Regions from separate parts of the Actinoplanes hulinensis genome, predicted to be linked through region 1. Evidence: riboswitches for the same ligand, from Rfam matches in the RefSeq annotation. Region 1 holds a riboswitch; each other region holds the start of a gene.
What was found. Region 1 has a riboswitch for cyclic di-AMP ahead of KZ829_RS10220 (C40 family peptidase). Riboswitches for the same ligand answer to the same signal wherever they lie in the genome.

Region 1 (5,619 bases):
AGGTCACGTGACGAACCGCGCCGGGGCTGTTTGCCCCGGCGCGGTGCCTCGTCCTCGTCTCGCGGCGTCATGCCGGCCTACTCCCCGGCGCCCGCGGACGGCGTGCCCGCCCGGCTCAGGTCATCCGGCGCGGTCAGGGGCCGGTCGCCCTTGCCCGGCACCGGCGTCCGGACGATGGTGCCCTCCGGCAGCCAGATCACCGCGGGCGAGTCGGCCGGCACCAGACCGAGCCGGCGGGCCGCCGCGGCCAGGCTGCCCGGACCGGACTTCTCGACCAACTGCCGGTCCAGCTCCTGCTGCTGCTTGTCGAGCGCCACCTTCTCCTTGCGGAGCGCGTCGAGCCGGAAGGACCGTTCCACGGTCTTGGTGTTGATCAGCAGGATGCCGACCACACCGACCAGGACCACGGCGATCACAGCGGCCGCGAAGGTGGCCCGTGGCGCGCGGATCGGCAGCGGCGGCGCGACCCACAGCCGGGCACGGCCCGTGACCGGCGGCGCGTCGCCGGTCACCTCGATGTTCAGCGCGGTGGCTCCGTCGACCGACGCGGTCGGCCTGCCCGCGCTCCGGCCCCGGATCCCTGACCGGCGCGTGTCGGAACTCCCGGACGACCGGCGTGCCCCCCGCACACCATTACGCCCGGTCTCGGCATCGCGGCTCACCCCGGCGTTGTCGCGCGGTTGCGCCGATCGGCCCCCCGGCCGCGGCGCTTCGGATCGCTCGCTCATGCTCGTCCCTCCCCCTCTTCCTCGTTCGCCCCCGGGCGTAACCGCCCTCGTCCCCCGCGAGTTGTAGACATCCGGGGCCGTTCGCGGACCGCCCCGACTGCCTGGTTGTGCTTCCGGCTCTGCTCCTGCTCGTCGATCCGTTCCACGGCGCGCAGCTTCACCGAGGCCGCCCTCGGGTTCTCCGCCACCTCCGCCTCGCTGGGCGGCTCGGACCCACGGGTCAGCAGCCGCAGACTGGGACCGGTCCCGGGCAGCTCGACCGGAAGGTCGACCGGCCCGGTACTGCGCGACCTCGCGGTGAGTGCGCGCTTGACGATCCTGTCCTCCAACGATTGATAACTCATCACCACAAGACGCCCCTTGGGCGCCAACACGTCCAAGGCAGCAGGAACCGCTCGCTCGAGCACTTCCAGCTCGCCGTTCACCTCAATGCGTAGTGCCTGAAAAGTTCTTTTTGCCGGATTTCCACCCGTTCGCCGCGCGGCGGCCGGGATGGCGTCCTTGACCAGCTCGGCCAGACGGGCGGTCGACGTGATCCGGCCCTTCGCCCGCTCGCGCACGATCGACGAGACGACCCGCGGCGCGAACTTCTCCTCGCCGTACTGCCGCAGGATGCGCACCAGCTCACCCGGCGCGTACTCGTTGACGATCTCCTCGGCGGTCACCCCGCGGGACTGGTCCATCCGCATGTCCAGTGGGGCGTCCTGCGCGTACGCGAACCCGCGGTCCGCCTCGTCCAGCTGCAACGAGGACACCCCGAGGTCGAACAGTCCGCTGTGGATCGCCGGGATCTCCAGCTCCGCGAGAACCCGGGGCAGTTCGTCGTAGACGGCGTGCACCAGACGAGTCCGGTCGCCGAACCGGATGAGGCGGTGCCGTGCGTGCGCCAGCGCCTCGGTGTCCCGGTCGAGTCCGACCAGGACCACGTCCGGAAACCGCTCCAGGACCGCTTCGGCGTGCCCGCCCAGACCCAGCGTGAAATCGACGTGGACGGCGCCCGGCAACTCCAGAGCGGGAGCGAGCAGTTCAATGCAGCGCTCGAGCAGCACCGGCACGTGTGTGCCCCGCGGCTCCCCCATGTCGCCCCCCAAGTTGCCTTACCCGTCCGCGTCTCACCCGGTTGTTCAGTTACTGCCGTTCCGGCCCGGCCCACCTTCCGTACCGCCAGATCCCCATCCGCTCTGTCCTACGCCGGCGAACCGGCTCCGGACACACGCCTGGCGCCGGGGAAGAGGCGCCAGGAGCGGAGCGGCTGGAGATCTCGCAGTACGGCGGCAGTGGCGATCCGGGCCGAACCAGCGGCCCACCGAGTGCCACGCCCTACAGTCCGCCGGGCAGCACCCCCTCCTCGATGCCGGCGAACTCTTCCTCGCTCGCCGAGAGGTAGTCATCCCAGGACTGCTTGTCCCAGATCTCGACCCGGGTGCTCGCGCCGATCACCACCAGATCGCGACCAAGACTGGCATACTCCCGCAAATGGGCAGGAATGGTCACTCTGCCTTGCCTGTCGGGCACCTCGTCATGCGCGCTGGCGAAGAACACCCGGCTGTATGCCCGGGCCGCCTTGTTCGTCACCGGCGCCTCACGGAGCTGGCCGGCGATGCGCTGGAACTCCGGCATCGGGAACACGTAAAGACAGCGTTCCTGCCCCTTCGTGATCACGACACCTCCCGCCAGCTCATCACGGAACTTCGCCGGGAGGATCAGCCGGCCCTTCTCGTCGAGGCGCGGAGTGTGCGTGCCGAGAAACATCGGCCCCCACCCCTTTGCCGTGGCGCCCGCTCCTTCGCGGAGGGAGTGGACCGCCTGTCAACTCGGGCCGGCAGGTCCGGCTGCGCTCCTCCGCCCCTGCCACTGCGCCCCACTCTACTCCACTTCCCTCCACCTGCAACCCGAAAGCGATCGCTCGCGAGGCCTTTTCGCGGACGAAACCCCTGTTCACAGGTGGTGGAGCGGAGTGGAGGGCCAAGCGCATGATCAACCCCGTCCGGTTTCCGACATCGGGCGCTCCGGGTACGAAAACACCCGCCCCGGGAGCCCTGGGGGCGGGTGTGTGGAGGAATGTGGAGACGTCTGTGGGGTGTGCCCCGAACCGGGCCACACCCCACAGCGCTGTTCCTTACTACTATGGGCCCTACGCGACGAGGCGCCGTACCACGTAGTTCTTGTTCCAGATCTTGTGCTTGCCGACCCGGGCCCCACTGTGCGGCGAGTCGTAGACGTAGCCGTTCCCGGCGTAGATCCCGGCGTGGTAGCCGTACGACCCGTTGCGGAAGATGATCAGGTCGCCGACCCGCTTGTTGCTCTTCGAGACGGACTTGCCGTACTTCTGCTGTGAGTTCGCCTTGTGCGGCAGGCTCTTGCCGGCCGCCTTCTTGTAGACGTACTTGGTGAAGCCCGAGCAGTCGAAGCGCTTCGGGCCGGCCGCACCGAACAGGTACAGCGCGCCCTTGTGCTTCTTGGCCTCGGCCAGGACCTTGGCGCCACTGGCGCGGACCGTGACCTTCATCTTGTTGGTGGCCCGCTGGTTGTACCCCGTCCCGGAGAACAGGGTCCGGACCCACACCGTCTTCGTCGGCTTCGCGGTCAGCGTGACCGCGCCACCCTTGACGGTGTCGGTGTCCCAGGTCCGCCAGGCGCCGTTGCTCCAGCCCTGGAGACGGACCGTGCCCTTGGCGACCTGGCCGGTGGCCGGGTCGATCACCTTGGCGGTGATCTTGAGGGTGGAGCCCCAGGCCAGGCTACGGGTGCTGGCCTTCGTGGCGATCTGGGGCGTGATCTTCGCGGCTGCCGCACTCGCGGTGACCGGGGTGACGGTGGCGGTCGCGGCCGCCGCCGGTGATGCGGCGACCAACTGGCCGGCGCAGAGGCAGAGCCCCAGGGACAGTGCGACGGTACCGGTGCCGACGGACGTGCGACGACGCCGGCGCGAACTGTGTTCGTGCACGGTAGAGAGATCCTTCCGGCACGCCTGCGAGGTTAGCTGTCGGGTTCGGGCGGGAAGGCATGCCCGGCCGCGGATGGATGCGGCTTCACCCCGAGGTCGCTCCCGGATCCGTCACCCGTGGAAGCCGGGTGGCGCGGGAGAGACCAGAAATGGGTCCCCCGTCCCTGCCCCCGATTGCCTTGTCGTGGTCTGGCCAACTGCGGTGTCGCACCGTCCGGTCCGGGGCAGGGCTCGGCGTGAACCGGTCCGGTGCGGCCGGCGGGCGGTGTGCCGCCGGCGAATCTTTGCTACCTGATTTCGGCAATGATCGTCAGCGCCATATTGATCACTCTCCGTGTTTGGCATATTTGTCGCTGTCCAATTTGTTACCTCCGCGAGACAAATGCCGTCACGCGAGGTGTTCAAGCAGTGACGATCGGTCGAGAGTTACGGGTGAATCAGGACACAGAAAAAGTCCGTCACCCTGTTGGGAGTACGTCCGAATCGTCCGGACCTCGGAAAAGCCGAAGTGGTCGGTGATCTTGACCGTCTGGCAACGCGACGTAACCTTCGCGTCCGGTACCCTCGCTGGCGTGACGGACGGAATGCCTCTCATCGCCAAGGTCGCGACCTCCGTGTCGAAGACCGCGGCCGCGCTCTCCAGGGCCGCCGGTCGCGGCGACGGCTCGGTGATCGGTGGCTGGATCGGCCTGAAGATCGACCCCGATCTCCTCGCCCACCTCGCGTCGGGCCGCGCCGTCGCGCTGGTCTCCGGCACCAACGGCAAGACCACCACGACCCGGCTCACCGCGGCCGCCGTCGGTGTGCTCGGCCGGGTCGCCACCAACTCGTTCGGCGCCAACATGCCGACCGGCCACACCTCGGCGCTGGCGAAGGAGGGGCACACCCCGTTCGCCGTGCTGGAGGTGGACGAGCACTATCTGGCCCAGGTCATCGACCAGACCCGGCCCAAGGTGGTGGCCCTGCTCAACCTCTCCCGCGACCAGCTCGACCGGGCGAAGGAGGTGGCCATGATGGCGCAGCTGTGGAAGACCACGCTGGCCGGCCACCCCGACATCCGGGTGGTCGCCAACGCCGACGACCCGATGGTGGTGTGGGCGGCCGGCAGCAGCCCGCAGACCACCTGGTTCAGCGCCGGCCAGCGCTGGCACGACGACTCGTTCGTCTGCCCGGAGAGCGGCCACCCGATCGAGCGGTCCGGCGGCGACTGGTGGTGCACCGGCTGCCCGCTGCGCCGCCCGCGCCCGCAGTGGGTGGTCGAGGACGAGGGCGTGATCGACCCCCGCGGCGACTGGCATCTGGTGAAGCTCCAGCTCCCCGGCCGGGTGAACATCGGTAACGCCGCCACCGCGCTGGCCGTGGCCGCCGAGTTCGGGGTCCGCCCGATAGAGGCGCTCCCCCGGCTCTCCCGGGTGGCGTCGATCGCCGGACGGTATGCCCAGGTCGACCGTGACGGTCGCAACATCCGCTTGTTGCTGGCGAAGAACCCGGCAAGCTGGCTGGAGGCCTTCGACATGGCCGACCAGGCGCCGACACTGCTCTCCATCAACGCCCGCGACCCCGACGGCCTGGACACGTCGTGGCTCTACGACGTCGATTTCTCGCCGCTGCGCGACCGGCCGGTGCTGATCACCGGTGACCGGGCGTTCGACCTGGCGGTCCGCCTCCAGGTGAACCAGGTGCCCTTCCGGCACGTAAACAGTTTCGACGAGGCGCTGCGGTCCGTTCCGCCCGGCCGCCTCGAGGTGATCGCCAACTACACGGCGTTCCAGGACATTCGAGCGGAGTTGGACCGTGTCAACTGAGTCCCTGCGGATCGTGTGGATCTACCCGGATCTGCTGTCGACGTACGGCGACCGGGGCAACATGCTCATCCTGGCCCGCCGGGCCGCCGACCGCGGCATCCCGGTGGAGACCTACGAGGTCCGGTCCGACCAGCGGATG
Region 2 (5,619 bases), on a different contig from region 1:
ACGAACAACGATGCCGGGCGAAGAAGAGCGGCAAGGCCCAGACCGCCGCCGCGATGCGCCGCCAAGACGCCTACCGTGCGATCCTCGCCCAGCACGGCCGCACCGACTTCGTCGGCTACACCGGCACCACCGCCGACACCGAACTCCTCGCGCTGCTCGCGGACGGCGAATCACTCTCGGCGGCGGACGAGGGCCAGCAGGTCGAGGTCATCATCAGCCGCAGCCCGTTCTACGCCGAACGAGGCGGACAGATCGGCGACACCGGAACCCTGACCACCGACGACGGCACCATCGAGGTCACGGACACCACGTACGGCCTCGACGGCTTCTACGTCCTCACCGGCCGAGTCACCACCGGCCAGGCCCGCCCCGGTCAGCTTGCCCATGCCGTCGTGGACGCGGGCCGGCGCGCCGCGATCGCCCGATCCCACTCAGCCACCCACGTCCTGCACGCCATGCTGCGCCGCAACCTCGGCGACCACGCCCGTCAGCAGGGCTCCCTCGTCGCCCCCGACCGGCTGCGGTTCGACTTCGCCCACTTCGCACCCGTCGACCCGGATCGCCTCCAAACCATCGGCGCCATGATCAACGACTATCTACTCGCAGATCCCGTCGTACGGGTATGGCATGCCACCCGCGCCGAAGCCGAGGAAGCCGGAGCCATCGCCTTCTTCGGCGACACCTACGGCGACCTCGTCCGGATCGTCGACATCGGCGACGCCTCCCGCGAACTCTGCGGAGGCACTCACGTCACCCACGCTGCTCAAGCCGGGCCAGTGCGCATCCTCGGCGAATCGTCCATCGGCGCCGGCCTCCGCCGCATCGAAGCCCTCACCGGCCGCGACGCCCTCCAGCGAGCCGATCACGAACACCGCCTCCTCGACGAGGTCACCCAGCTGCTCGGGAGCCGACCCGACGACCTGATCGCCACGCTCAGCAAGAGACTGGGCGCGCTCGCCGACGCCGAGAAGACCCTGGCCGAATACCGTCGCCGGGAACTGGATACCGTCGCCGCCGAACTGGCCGGACAACGTCGTGACCTCGGCAACGGAACGCTCGTGACCGCGCAGGTCAGCGACATGGCGGCTGCCGAGCTTCGCACGCTTGCCACCACCGTCGTCGACCTCCTGCCACAAGCCACCCCTGCGGGCGCCGTCCTCGCCACCATCAACGACGGCAAAGCACTTCTGGTGGCAGCGATCAACCGCCCGCTGCTGGATCGTGGAGTCCAAGCCCGCCAACTCCTCATCGAGGCAGCCACCACCATCGGCGGAGGTGCCGGCGGCACGGGTCCGATCGCCAGCGCCGGAGGACGCAACAACACAGCATTGAAGACGGCCCTGGCTCAGGCCGAGGCCGCCCTTGCTGCTTCCACCGGCCGGTAGGCGCGAAGCTCTCACTGCCCTCGGGATCGAAGGGTTCTGGCCAGTGCACCCATTGGCCAGAACCCTTCGCCGACGAGCCAAACCGTGCTCTTCGCCGATGCTCAATGCCCGACTCGCCCACTTTGACGATCCGGCCATCTGCGACTTTGACCCATGGCTGTGAGGCGTCAGACGCCGCATCTCAGGAGACGACCAAGGGCTTCCCACAACTCGCAATTCACATCAACTGATGCGAGTTGACATGCGGCCATAGCTGTTATCGATCAGTGGGAGTTGTCAGTAGTCAGGCCCTTGCGCGGAACGGCTCATTGCTCGCGTGCCTCACCTGGAGCGCGGCGAAGATCCGGCTCGGCTCGTTGCCGGAACGGAGCCGACTGGCCACGACCGTGGGCGCCCTTCTTCCCGGCCTCCGCGTCAGCCGCGCGGTCCGTAAGCGGCCGAACAGTTACTGGCCAGTGGGCGCAGGCCGGGCGACCGAATTACCGGCGGAGCCACGCAGCCGCATGGGCCACGCCGCACCGGACAGGCCCTGATGCCCTCGGGGGGTAAGCCGTCGGGCGGCCGGGCCGCGGCGGGACACCGTGGCTGTGGGGTCAGGTCTGGATCAGGGGTTGGTATTCCTCTTCGGTCAGGCCGAACGTCCACGCCACGCCCTCGCGGGCAGTGCGGGTCTCGGGTGGCACCCGCAGCCAGTAGACGCGGCTTGTGCCGTCCGGCTCCGGGGTTGAATTGATCACCTCGACCATCACCAGTGGCTCGTCGCCGGGCAGGTCGAGCCGCCACAGTGTGCCGGTCTCGTCGGAGCCGATCCGCCTGGCGCCGGCCTCGCTCAGGTAGCGCTCGTAGCCGAAGTGCTCCAGCATCACGCGGCGGATCTCGGCGTTCGTCTCCCGGCGGACCCGGTCGACGGTCAGGGACGGCAGTTCGGCCGCCAGGCCGGACGGGATCGGCATGCCGCGCCAGGCCCACAATCCGTATCCGTCGGTGAACTCCATGGCCGGGCCCTCACCGCGGTGCAGCCGCCCGACGTTGTCCCGGGCCAGGATGACGGGGCGCTCGGAAAGCACGGCGACCCGTTCGAACGCCCACCACCAGCCGCTGTGCCGGGCCACCCGGGCGAGCCCGGCAAGGCCCGTCATCAGGCCTGCCTCGGGGCACACCCGTGCCGCCGCCTCGAACGTGCTCAACCACGCCCCGTCGTGCTGCCCGTAGACGGCGTCGAGCACCGCCGGCCCGGCGCCGGGCAGTTCGGCGGCCAGGTCCTCACCGATCCGGGACCGCAGACGCCCCGCGACCATGTCCATCACCAGGGGCCAGGACCGGCGCCCGGCCGCGGCGCTCAGCTGAGCCCAGCCGTCGGCGCCGAGCGCGAGGAGAGCGGCTTTCCGGGCGGCCGCCCACGGCGCCGTCCGCACCAGGCCGCGCATCGACCGGCCCGCGCGCTCCCCCGGCGCCCAGCCCTGGAGGCGCAGCTCGGCCTGAGCCTCAGCGAACCACTCCGGGACCGCCCCGCCCGGATCGGCGCCCGGGATCGGCTCGACCGCCCCAGAGAGCAACGCCGCGGCGGCCGCGGCCGCGCGGGGCGAACCGAACCAGTAGATCCGCTCGGGTGGCTCGGTGCCGGCGAGACGGTACGCCTCCCGGACGCCCTCCTCCGCGGCCGCGCGGTCGGCGGGGCCGGTCTCCATCGCCGCGGCCAGCCACTGGTCCTCGATCGCCGCGGCCATCGACTCCTGTGTGTGTGTCAGTCGCACAGCCCGCCCCCTCAGTCCGCGACCGGCCGGAAGGCGCCAGGAATGTACTCCCGCTGGCGCACCACCCGGTAGTGCCCGGCGGGCAGCGGGATCGGACCGTGCTCCTCGTGGGTGACCCGGCCGTGCGCCGGCACCTCGAGGAACATCCGCTCCGGATCGTCGAGGTCGGCGAGCAGTTGCAGACCCGGGCCACCGACCACGTGCGCGTGGCCGGTGGCCTCACCTCGGGCCAGCACCATCCGCCCTCGCCGATCGCGTGGGACCGGTGCGCAGGCCGGGACATCGGCCTGCGGCACCGGGATGATCAGCACATCGCCCTGACGGAACATCCGGCCTCCCCGGCAGCACTTTCTCTGTCACGCGGGACGCTACCGAGGGGGTACGACACTTTTCAGAGACGGATCCGCTGCCCCACGAAGATCAGGCCGGGGTTGGAGATGCGGTCCTTGTTGTGCGCGTAGAGCGTACGCCAACCGCCTTTGATCTTGAATTTGCGCGCGATCGAGGCGAGTGTGTCGCCGGAGCGGACCACATAGGTCTTGCCGCTCGGCTTCTTCGCGGCGGGCTTCTTCCCGCTGGACGTCCTCTTGTAGACGCCGGGCTTCTTTCCGCAGGTCGGCCATGGGCTGAGCCCACGCTTCTTGTAGAGCTTCTCGGCGATCGCGATCTGCTCGGCCTTGCTGGCCCTGTTGGCGGTCGGCGCGTATCTGGCGCCGCCGTTCGCCTTCCACGTGCTGCGGCTGAACTGCAGGCCGCCGTAGTAGCCGTTCCCGGTGTTGATGTGCCAGCGTCCGCCGGACTCGCACTTGGCGATGACATCCCAGTTGACCTGGCGGGCCGCGGCCTGAGCCGGGGCCGCCGGGCCGAGCAGGAGGCCGGCTCCGGTCACCCCGGCGGTCACCAGACCGAGGGCAAGGCGCGTTCGTCTACCGATCCGAGACATGGATGATCCTCCACGCCTGCGAGGTGAGCTGTCGGGTTCGGGCAGAGTGGCCCGGCCGTTTCACGCACGGCTTCACCCCGAGGCGCGCGCGGCGCGCCGGAAAAAGTGGGTCCCCCGCTCCTGCCGTCGATTCGTGTCCGTGGGCGGCGGCAGGATTCGGCGGTCCGTCCACAGTGCCCGCCGTACGCGGGACGGCCCGACGGTATCCACGGTCGATGGATGAATACCAAGCCTCACGCCGGGGATAGTGACGTTCTTCTCAGTATTCGCCCGATTTGATCTTGCTTTCGCCCAGAAATACCCGGCACAGGGGTTATTCCTGTTTAGAGCGGCTTTTCGTGCCTCATCAGGACCTCGTCACCGGCCTGCGCGTCGAACCGGCGCCCGCTCCGGGCACAATGTCCGCTCATGGAACCACCCGAGATGATCAACGCCGGTGACCTGGTCCTCAAGCGCTGGGAACCCGAGTGGGCCGCCGAACTCGCGGCCGCCGTCCAGGAGTCACTGCCCGAGCTGAGCCCGTGGCTGCCGTTCGCGACCGACGACTACGGCGTCGGCCAGGCCCGGGACTTCATCGGGCGTAACTTCGACGGCGACAACTTCAACTACGCGATCTTCACGGCGGTCGGTGAGCTGATCGGCTCGATCGGCCTGATGACCCGGATGGGGCCGGCCGTCCTGGAGATCGGCTACTGGATACGTACGCCGTATGCCGGCCGTGGCCACATGACGGCCGCCGTGCGGGTTCTCACCCGGGTCGCCCTCACCCTGCCCGGTATCGAGCGGGTGGCGATCCGGCACGACCCGGCCAACGTGGCGTCGGCAACGGTCGCCGCCAGAGCGGGTTTCGCCGAGACCGGCCGCGACGGCGACGACGTCGTCCGCGAGTACCGCGGCGCTTGACTCTCCCCTCAGGGGAGACTCGATCCTCGGTGAGGAACGGAGGAACCACATGGACGACATGATCCCGATCGGGCACTTCTCCCGGATGAGCCGGCTGTCGATCAAGGCGCTGCGCTTCTACGACGAGCAGGGCCTGCTCATCCCAGCCCGGGTGGATCCGTCGTCCGGCTACCGCTACTACCGGCGGTCGCAGGCCAGGCAGGCCGAGGCGATCCGGGTGCTGCGCCAGACCGACATGCCGATCGGTGACATCCGCGACGTGCTGTCGTCCGACGATCCGGAGATCGTTTCCAAGCGACTGCAGGATCATCGCGAACGGCTACGGTCCCGGCTCGCCGAGCAGGAGCGGATGCTGCGGTTCCTCGAACAGCTCATCGATCGAGGAGGATATGCCATGCCCTACCAGGTGACGACCAGACAGATCGGTTCCCGGCCGGTGGCGGCCCTGCGCCTGCACACGATCCTCCCCACGATCGGGGCCGACATGGCCCGTGGGTTCAGCACGCTGGTCAGCGCGATCGGCACGGCCGGCGCCTCGCCCAGCGGGGCCCCGTTCGTGATCTACCACAACGTCATCGACGAGCGGGTCTCGGGCGACATCGAGATCTGCATCCCGGTCCCGGTGGGGATCGCG
Region 3 (5,619 bases), on a different contig from region 1:
CACCGGATCGGGTTCGCCGTCGGCCCGCGCGAACCGCGGCGGCACCACGTCCCCGAACTGCTCCTCCATGGCCGTCCAGTCGATCCCGGACCCACCCGTCGCGGGTCTCTCCGGCGCCGCCTCCGGCGACTGTGCCCCCGCCTCGGGCGCGACCGTCGCGGTCGGCGGTGCCTGCTCTTCACCGACCGGGGGCACGGGCGGCGCTGTCCCGCCCAGCGCCCGGGCCATGACCTGCTGCGCTCCGGTATTGCCGGGTTCGCGGGCCAGGATCTGAGCGGCATGCCCGATCGCCTCCGGCCCCCGGCCGGCGGCCACCAGCATCTCGGCCAGGTGCAGCCGCAGCGTCAGGTCGTCGGGCCGTGCTTCGACGGCGGCCGCCAGGCTGTTGATCAAGGCATCGCTCATGCGGGCGATTATGCCCCCGCCACGCCGCCCACCGACCACGGACGGACCCCGACGGCTCCCCCGGCGCCGATCTGTCTCCCGCACCCACCGCTCCTCCCCGGCCGCTCCCGGCGCTCGTGCCGGGGTCATCGGCCGGTCAGGGTGCGGAAGAAGGTGGTCACGTCGGCGGTGAAAAGGTCGGGGACCTCCAGTGCGGCGAAGTGGCCGCCGCGCGGGAACTCCGTCCAGTGGCGGATGTCGTGGCGCTGCTCGGCGAGCGGGCGCACGGACTGCGTGATGTCGCCGGGCAGGACGGCCACACCCAGCGGCACCGGGCAGGGCGCCTGCGGGCCGTCCAGGCCGGTCTCCTTGACGATGCGGGCCGCCGAACCCGCGGTGCGGAACAGCCAGTGATGGGCGACATCCGCCACGATGCGGTCGTCGGGGACGGGCGTGGCCGGGTCGGCCCAGGTGTCGAACTTCTCACCCAGGAAGGCGAGCAGCCCGGCCGGGGAGTCGTTCAACGCGTACGCCGGGGTCTGCGGAGTCGCGGCGAACAGGATCTGGTGCGGGTGCCGGTTGGCGGCCAGCCGCATCGTCCTGGCGAGCCGCTCCTGATCCTCGGGGCCGAGGCCCTCCGCCGGGCCGGGGGTCGGCAGGTAGTTGACATGGACGCCGACGACCCGGTCGGGGGCGACCGCGGCGAGCGACCGGGAGATGCCGGAGCCCCAGTCACCGCCCTGGGCGCCGTAGCGCCGGTAGCCGAGGCGGGACATCAGCTCGGCCCAGGCCTCGGCCACCCGGCGCAGTCCCCAGGGCCGGGTGGTGGGCCCGGAGAGCCCGAAACCGGGGATGGCCGGGACGACGACGTGGAAGTGCTCGCTGAGCGGGCCGATGACGTCGAGGAACTCGACGGTGGAGCCCGGCCAGCCGTGGGTGAGCAGCAGAGGCAGGGCACCGGGGTCGGCGGAACGGACGTGGAAGAGGTGGATCCGGTCGCCACCGATCTCGACGGCCTGCTGCGGAATGGCGTTGAGTTCGGCCTCGTGCGCCCGCCAGTCGAACCCGAGCCAGCGGTCGGCGAGTGCCCGGACCCGATCGAGCCGGATGCCGTAGTCGCCGGGAGCGGCGTCGGGCCACCGGGTGTGGCCGAGCCGGGCGGTCAGATCGTCGAGTTCGGATTGCGGGACCCGGACACTGGATTCGTTCATGCGACTAACGTTAGACTAGCGAACGTTCAGAAGTCCAACGTTAGATTCGTCAACGTTAGAGAGCCCAATGTTAAAATCGCGACGTGGAAGAGCTGCCAAGCTGGGTGCTGAGTCAGGTCTCGGCGCAGGGTCACCGGATCATCGTCGAGAGGTTCGGGGCGGTGGGGGCGCGGGGCTACCACTACCGGCTGCTGCGCTCCCTGGCCACCGAGGGTCCGGCCAGTCAGGCGGCGCTCGGCCGGCGCACCGGGATCTATCTGAGCGATCTGGTCGGGGCGCTCAACGAGCTGGAGTCGGCGGGCCATGTGCAGCGGTCACCCGACCCGGCGGACCGGCGGCGCAACATCGTCGGGCTCACCGAGCGGGGGCGGGAGCGGGCCGAGGAGTTGTCGGAGCGGGCACACGCGGTCCAGGACGAGCTGCTGGCACCCCTGTCCGGCCCGGAGCGCGAGCAACTGACCGGGCTGCTGCAGCGGCTGTTGGAGCACCATCAATCGGGCGGGTGACGGGCCACTCACCCCCGGCGGGCGCGGCACGGCCGCGACGGGCCGGGGAGCTCGCGGGTCTCCCACGGCGGCTCACGAAGGCGTACGAAATCAAAAGAAAGACCGCCGGCGCGAAACGACGGCGGTCTTTCCCGGAGGGTTTTCTAGCCCGGTCGGCGATAGCCGGCGATGGGCCCCCGATCGATGGTCGCCATCCGCACGTGGTCTCCCGTGTGCGGGGCGTGCACCACCTGGCCACCACCGATGTAGATGGCGACGTGGTGCACGTCGGAGTAGTAGAAGACCAGGTCACCCGGCTTCAACTCGCTCCGGCTCACCGGTGTGCCCGAGCCCCACTGGTCCTTCGTGTAGTGCTCGAGATGCACACCGACCGCGGCCCACGCCTCCTTCGTCAGGCCCGAGCAGTCGTAACTGTTCGGTCCCTCGGAGCCGAAGACATAGGGCTTGCCGATCAGGTCGCACGCCTTCTGGGCGGCACGGCCACCCTTGTCGTTGGTGTACGTGACCGGGCACGGGCCGGTGCGCAGAGGACCGTCGTCGATGTTCGCGTCGCCGTACGCCTGGATCCGGAGCTTCTGGAGCTTCGTGATCTCCTTCTCGATCGCCGTCTTCTTCGTCGCGAGGTCCGTGTCGCGGGCGGAGATCTCGGACTCGAGCTGGTCGACCGTGGCCTTGTCGGCGGCGTACTTGTCGCGGAGCTTCGCGACGTTGGAGATCGAGGCCTCCTGGTTGTGGGCAAGCTGGTCGAGCAGCGTGAGCTTCTCCACCAGACCGTCCGGGTCACCACTCAGCAGAGCGTTGAGGTTTCCCGGCGGGCCCTGCATGTAGGCGTCGACCGCCAGACCTCGCACCTGCGCCATCGCGACATCCACCTGAAGCTGAAGCGGCGTCAGCGTCTTTGCCAGCTGCTTCTGCTGCTTCCGCAGCTTGGTCAGCTTCGTGTGGTTGGCGTTGTACTCCTCGATGACGGGCTCGAGTTTGTTCCACTCCTCGTCGATCTGACCCTCGACGGTGGACGGCGAGGGAGTGGCATGGGCCGCCACCGGACCCGTGATCACCAGGCCGGCCGCGGCGAGCGCGCAAACCAGGATGCGCAGCAGGCCGGCGCGACGCGCGCCATTGCGTTTCACGTTGTGTGCGTCGTCCTTTCTTCCCACTCAGCCGCCGACCGGGTTAGCTGACGGGTTCGGGCGGGAAGCATGCCCGGCCGCGCGTGGTGCCACGGCTTCACCCCACTGACCTGGGTCCCCGGTTCGCGTGTCGCGATTGGGCGGTGGTTCGCCAGATCGGCCGGATGGACGATGGGGGGCTGCCGAACCGGGGACCACCGTACTCGGATCATGCCGGCAAATGAAGGTCGCACAGCCCGCCGAACTGTACGAACAGCCGGCAATACGGAGGGTTACTAGAATGGCCAGGTATTCAGGGCACGCGCCAGCCACGGCACGACGACGATCACCGTGGGTAGCACCAACAGACCCGCGGCCGCTGCCGTCCCGGCCACCGCGAGTGCCGTCGAGCTACGGCCCGGACGATCCAGCCGCGCCAGGCGCCGTCGCCGTGATTCACCCTCCGGGTCGGCGGTCACCTCCTCCGCCAAGGGGACGGCGTCGGCGAGACGAGCCAGCGCGGCCCGCAGCGGCGCGTGCCCGGTGCGGCGCCTCGCGGCATCGTCGGCCACCATCTCCAACAGCAGGTGTACGGCGTCCAGCGGCGCCTTCGACCGCAACGGCCCGGGCACGGCCTGGTAGAAGGCCGTGAACGACTCCATCACCAGCTCGTGCTTGTGCCGCAGGTGGGCACGCTCGTGGGCGAGGACGGCGTCGACCTGCTCCCGGTCGAGCACGTCGAGCACGCCGTCGCTGAGCACCACCCGTGGGTTCCGGCCCGGCACGCAGTAGGCCAGCGGCAGGGGCGCCTCCAGCACCCGCACCTCTCCCCCGCTCAGGCCGTCATGACGTTCCACCCGATCGAGGAGGTCGACGAGCATGCGGTGCCGGTCGCGCCGGGCACGGGCCCGGGAGGTCACCTTGACGAGCGAGACCACCAGCCGGGTCACGATGGTCGCGGCCACCGCCAGGGAGAACAGCAGCGCCGCGACGGTCTCCGGGTGCCGCGCGCCGGCCGCACGGACCACCTCTTCCGGGGCGGCGAGCACGACCCCGAGCGCGCAGAGCACGGCGGTCAGGGTCAGCGCCTGCCAGAGCAGCACCCCGGCCACCGGGGCGCGGTCCGGCCAGCGGGCGTTGGCCAACAGCCTCGGCACGGCAAGCGACAGTGTCAGCCCGAGGGCGCCGAGCAGGAGGGCGGTCACCGCTCGATGTTACGGCCGGCCTTCTCGATGGCCGCCCTCAGCGCTTCCGGCGGCAGCTGGCCGACGAAGTAGGCGAGCGCGGCATCCCGGTCCGGCGTGGCACTCAGCGCGTCCAGCATCACACCGGCGGTCATCTCCTCGCGGGTCTGCGCCGGGGCGTAACGGTAGGCACGATCCGCTCGCTGCTGAACGACCAGGCCCTTCTTGGCGAGCCGGTCGAGGACGGTCATCACCGTCGTGTACGCCAGGTCGCGGTCACGGCTGAGCAGATCGTGCACCTGCCGCACGGTGAGCGGCTCGCGTGCGTCCCACAGTTTCGCCATGACCTCGCGCTCGAGGTCGTTCCTCGCCATGTGAGGCAGTCTACTGCACGACGTCGTACTACGAGTCGTAGTATCTACTACGAATCGTCGTAGAGGGGTTGCCATGGACGTGCTCGACCTGACTCGATTGCAGTTCGCGGTCGTGACGATCTACCACTACCTGTTCGTACCGGTGTCGATCTGCCTGTCCGCCACCGCGGCGGGCTTCCACCTGACCTGGCTGCGCACCGCCCGCGAGAAGTATCTGCACCTGGCCAAGTTCACCGGGAAGCTGCTGATCGTCACGTTCGCGGTCGGCGTGGTCACCGGCCTGGTGCAGGAGTTCCAGTTCGGGCTCGGCTGGAGCGCGTTCGCCCGGTTCTACGGCGACGTGTTCGGGCCGACGCTGGCCATCGAGGGGATGCTCGCGTTCTTCCTCGAGGCCACGTTCCTGGCGTTGTGGTATTTCGGGTGGGACCGGCTGCCCCGCCGTCTGCACGCCGCCACCATCGTGGTCGTCGCGGTCGGCACGCTGCTGTCGGCGTACATCATCCTGGCCGCCAACTCGTTCATGCAGAACCCGGTGGCGTACGAACTGGACCCGTCGACCGGGCGGGCCGTGCTCACCAGCTTCACCGAGCTGATGACCAACGAGGTGGTGCTCGCCGCGTTCCCGCACACGATGGGCGGCGCCGCGATGGCCGGCGGCGGGCTCCTCATGGCGATCGGCATCTGGCGCACCGTCGCCGACCCCGCCTTCCGCACGCTCGCCCGGGTCGGCGCCTGGACCATGCTGATCGGCGGTGCGGTCACCGCGATCAGCGGCGACCATCTGGGCAAGGTGATGACGGCCGTGCAGCCGATGAAGATGGCCGCCGCCGAAGCCCTTTACGAGACCGCCA
Region 4 (5,619 bases), on a different contig from region 1:
GGACCGTGGTCGTCGGCATCGGCGGCTTCGTTTACTTCTGGCGCGGAGAGAAGGGCTACGGCCGTGGCTGACAACGAGCGGATTCCCACCGTCATCGCCGACGAGGCCCACATCATCTACAAGGTCCACCAGGCCGGTGCGTCCAGTTCCAGCCCGCTGGCCAGCTTCAAGCGCCTGGCCACCCGGAGCAAGAACTCGAACATCCGTGAGGTGCACGCGGTCAAGGGTGTCAGCTTCGTGGCCTACAAGGGCGAGGCGATCGGCCTGATCGGCACCAACGGCTCGGGCAAGTCGACCCTTCTGCGCGCGGTGGCCGGCCTGCTGCCGGTCTCCCGGGGCGCGATCTACGCCTCCGGCCAGCCGTCCCTGCTGGGTGTGAACGCGGCACTGATGAACGAGCTGCCCGGCGACCGCAACGTCGAGCTGGGCTGCCTCGCGATGGGCATGTCGCCGGCCGAGGTGCGGGCGAAGAAGGACGAGATCATCGAGTTCTCCGGCATCAACGACAAGGGTGACTTCGCCACCCTGCCGATGCGGACGTACTCCTCGGGCATGTCGGCCCGGCTGCGCTTCTCGATCGCGGCCGCCAAGCAGCACGACGTGCTCCTGATCGACGAGGCGCTGGCCACCGGTGACGCCAAGTTCCGCAGGCGCAGCGAGGCCCGGGTCCGGGAGCTGCGCGCCCAGGCCGGCACGGTGTTCCTGGTGAGCCACAGCGAGCAGTCGATCCGGGACACCTGTGAGCGGTGCATCTGGCTGGAGGCCGGCTCGATCCGCGCCGACGGCCCGACCGACGAGGTGATGAAGGAGTACGAGGCCTTCGCCCGCAGGTAGGCCCCGCACTCCCCCGGTGGTTCAGTTGACCGACAGGTGCACGTGGTTGGTGTGGTCGCTGGACGGGTCGCCACCCGCCCCGCTGTACGACTTCCAGCCACTGCTCGGCAGCCAGATCCGGCGGTACCAGATCACGTACAGGACGTCCAGGTCGTCCGCGTTGTTGATGAAGTAGTTCGCCAGGTTGTTGCCGTACGTCTTGTCGGCTCCCGTGGCGTCCCCGCCGAAGGTCCCCTTCTCCGCGGAGAAGTCGCAGGCCCGGCCCTTGGGGTGCTCGCCGCTGTTCTGCGTACGCCAGCACTTGGTGAACCGGGTGAAGCCGTCCGCCCGGGCCTGCTTGTAGGCGTGCAGCAGGGTCGCGGTGATGCAGCCGCCGGTGCCGGTCGGGTCGTCCTGGTTGCAGCTCGATCCGCCCGGGCCCGGCTCCGCGTCGGCACTGCCGCCGCCGTCGGAGGAGGACGAGGCGTCCGAGCCCTGGTTCGCCGCCTTGAGCGCGGCCTCGGCCTTGGCCTTCTGCTTCGCCATCACGGTGACCTGCTTCTGCTGGTCCTTGATCGCGATGTCGATGGAGTCCTTGGCCTTCTGGCGGTCCTCGCGGGTGGTCTTCAGTCCCTGGATCGCCCGGCTCTGGTCGGCCGCCACGATGGCCAGGGTCTCGGCCCGGCCCAGGAAGCCCTCGGCCGAATCGGCGGCGAGCACGGCTGACATCGGCCCGGCCCGGCCCGCGGTGTACGCCTGCGTGGCGATCAGGTCGAGCTGCTCCTGCTGTGGCCCGAGCTCGGTGTCCAGGCGCTTGAGCTCCGAGGTCAGCTTGGTCTGCTGCTCCTTGGAGGTCTTCAGCTTCTTCTTGGCCTCGATGTAGCCGCTGGAGGCCTTCTCGAGTTGTTCGATGAGGGACTTCGATCCGCCCTCACCGTCGTCCCCGGTGTCTCCGGGGGCGGCGAGCAGCCGGGGGGCCGCGGTGGCCGGCGACGCGACGACGGCCAGTCCGCACGCGGCGACGAGCAGCGCCAGCAACGCCGCTAATCGCCGCGCAGTGTTCTGCTGCACAGGCATTTCCTTCCGTCGGCCGCCGGCCGGGTTAGCTGACGGGTTCGGGACGAAGGAAATCCCTACCGCGAGTAAGCGGATTCACCCCGGGATGCGGCTTATTCGCGACCTACCTTGAGCCTCGCTCGCCGTAGGCCGACAACGGTGGCCCTCACCGTCGCGAATACGTCGCACATTGGTTCCCCGGCTCGCCATTGACGGCGATTAGGCGGCGGCCCCCGCGCGGGAACCGCACCGACCATACCCACTCGATCGACAGATCGACAGTTCTCGTACGCACCGCAATTGCCCCGACACGACAGGTGATTGCAATTACGGAATGTGTTTGCGAGGTAACTCTTTTAGCGGTTCCCGGGGTCTGATCCACAGCGATATCTCGGGTAAACTGGCCGCCGGTCCTGCCAGGACGGCACCGCCCCCGAGTTGCCGGCAGGCCGCCGCCCAATCGTCGCGAGACGAGCCGGGGAACCAGGTTCACTGGGGTGTATCCGCAGTTTGCGGTAGGGATTGCTTCCGTCCCGAACCCGTCAGCTAACTCGGTCGGCGGTGTCACGGAAGGAACTGTTGATGGCAGCAAGTCCCCGCCGGTGGCTGATACTTGCCCTGGCGCCGCTGGTGAGCGCCCTGATGTTCATGGCGCCCGCGACTCCGGCCGCGGCCGAGCCAGGCGGCTCCTCATCCTCCGCACAGGAGGAGGACGAGGACGCAACTCTCAACGACGTGATCGAGTCGACCAACCGGCGCTACGCCTCCGCGAAGTCCGCGGTGACGCAGTCCACCAAGACGCAGGCCAAACTGGCCAAGCAGATCCAGGCGGCGGAGGCCCGGCGGGACGCACTGATCCCCGAGGTCGACCAGATCGCCAAGCAGCAGTACATGACCGGCAACCTGAGCGCCATGGGCTTCCTGCTCAGGTCCCAGGACTCGGGCGACTTCCTGACCAAGGCGGTCTCCCTCGAAGAGATCAACAAGCTGCACGACGCCAAGCTGCACGAGCTCAACGCGGCGATCACCGAGATCTCGGAGAGCAAGGCGCAGCTGGATGCCGAGGTCAAGGCGCAGCAGCAGAACGCCGCCGTGATGAAGAAGCAGAAGGACGCGGCCGACAAGGCGTTCCAGCTGGTCGGCGGCAAGTCGGTGACCAAGGGCCTCGTGGTGGCGGACTCACCGGAGGCCGACCCGGCGCCGCGGAACGGCTCCGGCGGTTTCTCGTCGGAGGGCTGCACCGAGGACGACCCGACCACCGGCGGCTGTGTCACCAAGCGCACGCTGCACATGTACAAAGAGACCAAGAAGGCCGGCTTCAACATGTTCGTCGGCTGTCACCGCACCGGCGGGCCCTTCGAACACCCCAAGGGCCGTGCCTGCGACTGGTCGTTGCAGAAGAGCGGATTCTCGTCCTACGACACCGACAAGGAATTCCGGTACGGCAACAACCTGATGGCGTTCCTGGTCCGTAACGCCGACGAGCTCGGCATCTACTACGTGATCTGGAACAGGATGATCTGGTTCCCGGCGTCGGGCTGGAAGGAATACCACGGGGTCAGTGCTCACACCGACCACGTACACGTCTCGATGCTCTGACGGACTTCACGAGAACGGCCCCCGCCCATCCGGGCGGGGGCCGTTTTCACGTGCTCAGTGCACCGCGCGCCGGACCGGAGCGCGGCCGTGCGGCTGGGCCGGCGCCGGGCCCGGCGGCACCGCGGCCGGAATCGGCATGGTGACCGGTCGCACCTGGGTCACCTCGAGCTCCTTGCCGTGGTGGACCAGGGTGAGCCGGGCCTGCCCGCCGCCGTTGCGCAGCGAGTAGGTCACCTCGTCGGATGTCACGTTGACGCGCAGCCGCAGACCCCGCCAGAGCAGCGAGAACTCCAGGTTGTTGATCCGGCTGGGCAGCCGCGGCGCGAAGCTCAGCTGGCCGTTGAAGTCCCGCATGCCGCCGAGGCCGGCGACCAGCGCGATCCAGGAGCCGGCCAGGGACGCCACGTGCACGCCGTCCCGCGCGTTCCGGTGCAGGTCGTGCAGGTCCATCAGGGCGGCCTCGCCCAGGTAGTCGTGGGCCAGCTCGAGATGCCCGGTCTCGGCCGCCATGACCGCCTGGATGCAGGCCGACAACGACGAGTCCCGGACGGTACGGGCGTCGTAGTACGCGAAGTTGCGCGCCTTCTCCTCCGGGGTGAACGCGTCGCCCCGGATGTACATCGCCATCACCAGGTCGGCCTGCTTGACCACCTGCTTGCGGTACAGGTCGAAGTACGGGAAGTTGAGCAGCAGCGGGTAGCCCTCCGGCGGGGTGCCCTCGAAGTCCCACTCCTGAAGCCGGGTGAAGCCCTCGCACTGCTGGTGGACGCCCAGCTCCTTGTCGTACGGGATGTGCACGGCCGCCGCCGCGTCCCGCCAGGAGGCCGCCTCCTCGTCGTTGACCCCGAAACCGCGGGCCAGGTCCGGGTGCCGCTGGCAGGCGTCGACGGCGGCCATCAGGTTCTGCTGCGCCATCAGGTTGGTGTAGATGTTGTCGTTCACCACGGCGGTGTACTCGTCGGGCCCGGTGACGCCGTCGATGTGGAACCGCCCGTGCCGGTCGTGGTGGCCCAGCGACCGCCACAGCCGCGCCGTCTCCACGAGCAGCTCCAGGCCGACCTCACGCTCGAAGTCGAAGTCCCCGGTGGCCTGCACGTAGCGGCGGACCGCGTCGGCGATGTCGGCGGCGATGTGGAAGCCCGCGGTGCCGGCCGGCCAGTAGCCCGAGCACTCCTGGCCGCGGATGGTCCGCCACGGGAAGGCCGCCCCCGACAGGCCGAGCGTCTGCGCCCGCTCCCGGGCCAGGTCCAGCGTCGAGTGCCGCCAGCGCAGCACGTCGGCCGCCGCGGAGGGCTGGGTGTAGGTGAGCGCCGGCAGCACGAACGTCTCAGCGTCCCAGAACGTGTGGCCGTCGTAGCCGGGGCCGGTCAGGCCCTTGGAGCCGATCGGCCGCTTCTCCGCCCGGGCGCCGGCCTGGAGCGTGTGGAAGAGGCCGAACCGAACCGCCTGCTGCACCTCCGGGTCGCCCTCGACCTTGACGTCCGAGTGGTCCCAGAACGCGTCCAGGTAGTCCTGCTGCTGCTGGACCAGACCCTCCCAGCCGTCCAGCCGGGCGCTGGCCAGGGCCGCCCCGACCTGGTCGCGCAGGGCGGGCAGCGAGCGCATGCTGGACCACCCGTACGCCGCCAGCTTGACCACCCGCAGCTTCTGCCCGGGCTCCAGACGGCAGGCGACCGTGGTGCGCAGCCAGTCCGGGTGGCCCTCGGTGGTGATGGCGTGCCGGCCCGGGGTCTCGACCAGGTGCTCCATGGCCGCGGCCATCCGCAGGTCACTGGCCTTGGTGCGGTGGATCAGGATGCCGCCGGCGGGCTGCTCCATCATCTCCTCGGCCAGCAGCGGGCGGTCCAGCACAGCCGCCACCCGCGGGTCCTTGCTCATCGGCGGCAGCTGCTCGTTCGCCACCAGCTCGGATTGCAGGATCAGCCGGGCCGAGGTCTCGAGGGGCTCCACCTCGTACAGGAAGGCCACGACCGCGCGCTGGGTGAACGAGACCAGCCGGACGGTCCGCACCCGGACGCCCTGGCCGGACGGGGACACCCACTCGACGCACCGCTCCAGCAGGCCCGCCCGCAGGTCGAGGCAGCGCTCGTGGGAGCGCAACTCGCCGTACCGGACGTCGAACGGCTCGTCGTTGACGAGCAGGCGCATCAG

Region 2: linked by a shared signal. The riboswitch ahead of KZ829_RS43865 (transglycosylase family protein) and the one ahead of KZ829_RS10220 (C40 family peptidase) in region 1 are both predicted to bind cyclic di-AMP.
Region 3: linked by a shared signal. The riboswitch ahead of KZ829_RS13980 (C40 family peptidase) and the one ahead of KZ829_RS10220 (C40 family peptidase) in region 1 are both predicted to bind cyclic di-AMP.
Region 4: linked by a shared signal. The riboswitch ahead of KZ829_RS28140 (coiled-coil domain-containing protein) and the one ahead of KZ829_RS10220 (C40 family peptidase) in region 1 are both predicted to bind cyclic di-AMP.

The regions. Positions count from the first base shown of each region.
Region 1 is NZ_JAHXZI010000004.1:389,298-394,916, forward strand. Features, by position in the region: gene KZ829_RS10200 (peptidoglycan D,D-transpeptidase FtsI family protein) at 1-71, opposite strand, end outside; gene ftsL (cell division protein FtsL) at 78-512, opposite strand; gene rsmH (16S rRNA (cytosine(1402)-N(4))-methyltransferase RsmH) at 725-1,819, opposite strand; gene mraZ (division/cell wall cluster transcriptional repressor MraZ) at 2,049-2,480, opposite strand; gene KZ829_RS10220 (C40 family peptidase) at 2,863-3,675, opposite strand; cyclic di-AMP (ydaO/yuaA leader) riboswitch at 3,683-3,819, opposite strand; gene KZ829_RS10225 (Mur ligase family protein) at 4,260-5,480, shown strand; gene KZ829_RS10230 (type 1 glutamine amidotransferase) at 5,470-5,619, shown strand, end outside.
Region 2 is NZ_JAHXZI010000003.1:232,806-238,424, reverse strand. Features, by position in the region: gene alaS (alanine--tRNA ligase) at 1-1,385, shown strand, start outside; gene KZ829_RS07415 (DUF6745 domain-containing protein) at 1,979-3,139, opposite strand; gene KZ829_RS07410 (DUF8820 family protein) at 3,151-3,468, opposite strand; gene KZ829_RS43865 (transglycosylase family protein) at 3,531-4,040, opposite strand; cyclic di-AMP (ydaO/yuaA leader) riboswitch at 4,081-4,254, opposite strand; gene KZ829_RS07400 (GNAT family N-acetyltransferase) at 4,491-4,985, shown strand; gene KZ829_RS07395 (MerR family transcriptional regulator) at 5,035-5,619, shown strand, end outside.
Region 3 is NZ_JAHXZI010000006.1:346,167-351,785, reverse strand. Features, by position in the region: gene KZ829_RS43950 (AAA family ATPase) at 1-405, opposite strand, end outside; gene KZ829_RS13990 (epoxide hydrolase family protein) at 531-1,595, opposite strand; gene KZ829_RS13985 (MarR family winged helix-turn-helix transcriptional regulator) at 1,679-2,101, shown strand; gene KZ829_RS13980 (C40 family peptidase) at 2,245-3,231, opposite strand; cyclic di-AMP (ydaO/yuaA leader) riboswitch at 3,249-3,384, opposite strand; gene KZ829_RS13975 (M56 family metallopeptidase) at 3,507-4,415, opposite strand; gene KZ829_RS13970 (BlaI/MecI/CopY family transcriptional regulator) at 4,412-4,768, opposite strand; gene KZ829_RS13965 (cytochrome ubiquinol oxidase subunit I) at 4,842-5,619, shown strand, end outside.
Region 4 is NZ_JAHXZI010000016.1:49,492-55,110, forward strand. Features, by position in the region: gene KZ829_RS28130 (ABC transporter permease) at 1-71, shown strand, start outside; gene KZ829_RS28135 (ABC transporter ATP-binding protein) at 64-834, shown strand; gene KZ829_RS28140 (coiled-coil domain-containing protein) at 856-1,890, opposite strand; cyclic di-AMP (ydaO/yuaA leader) riboswitch at 1,889-2,105, opposite strand; cyclic di-AMP (ydaO/yuaA leader) riboswitch at 2,313-2,447, shown strand; gene KZ829_RS28145 (coiled-coil domain-containing protein) at 2,452-3,468, shown strand; gene KZ829_RS28150 (glycoside hydrolase family 65 protein) at 3,523-5,619, opposite strand, start outside.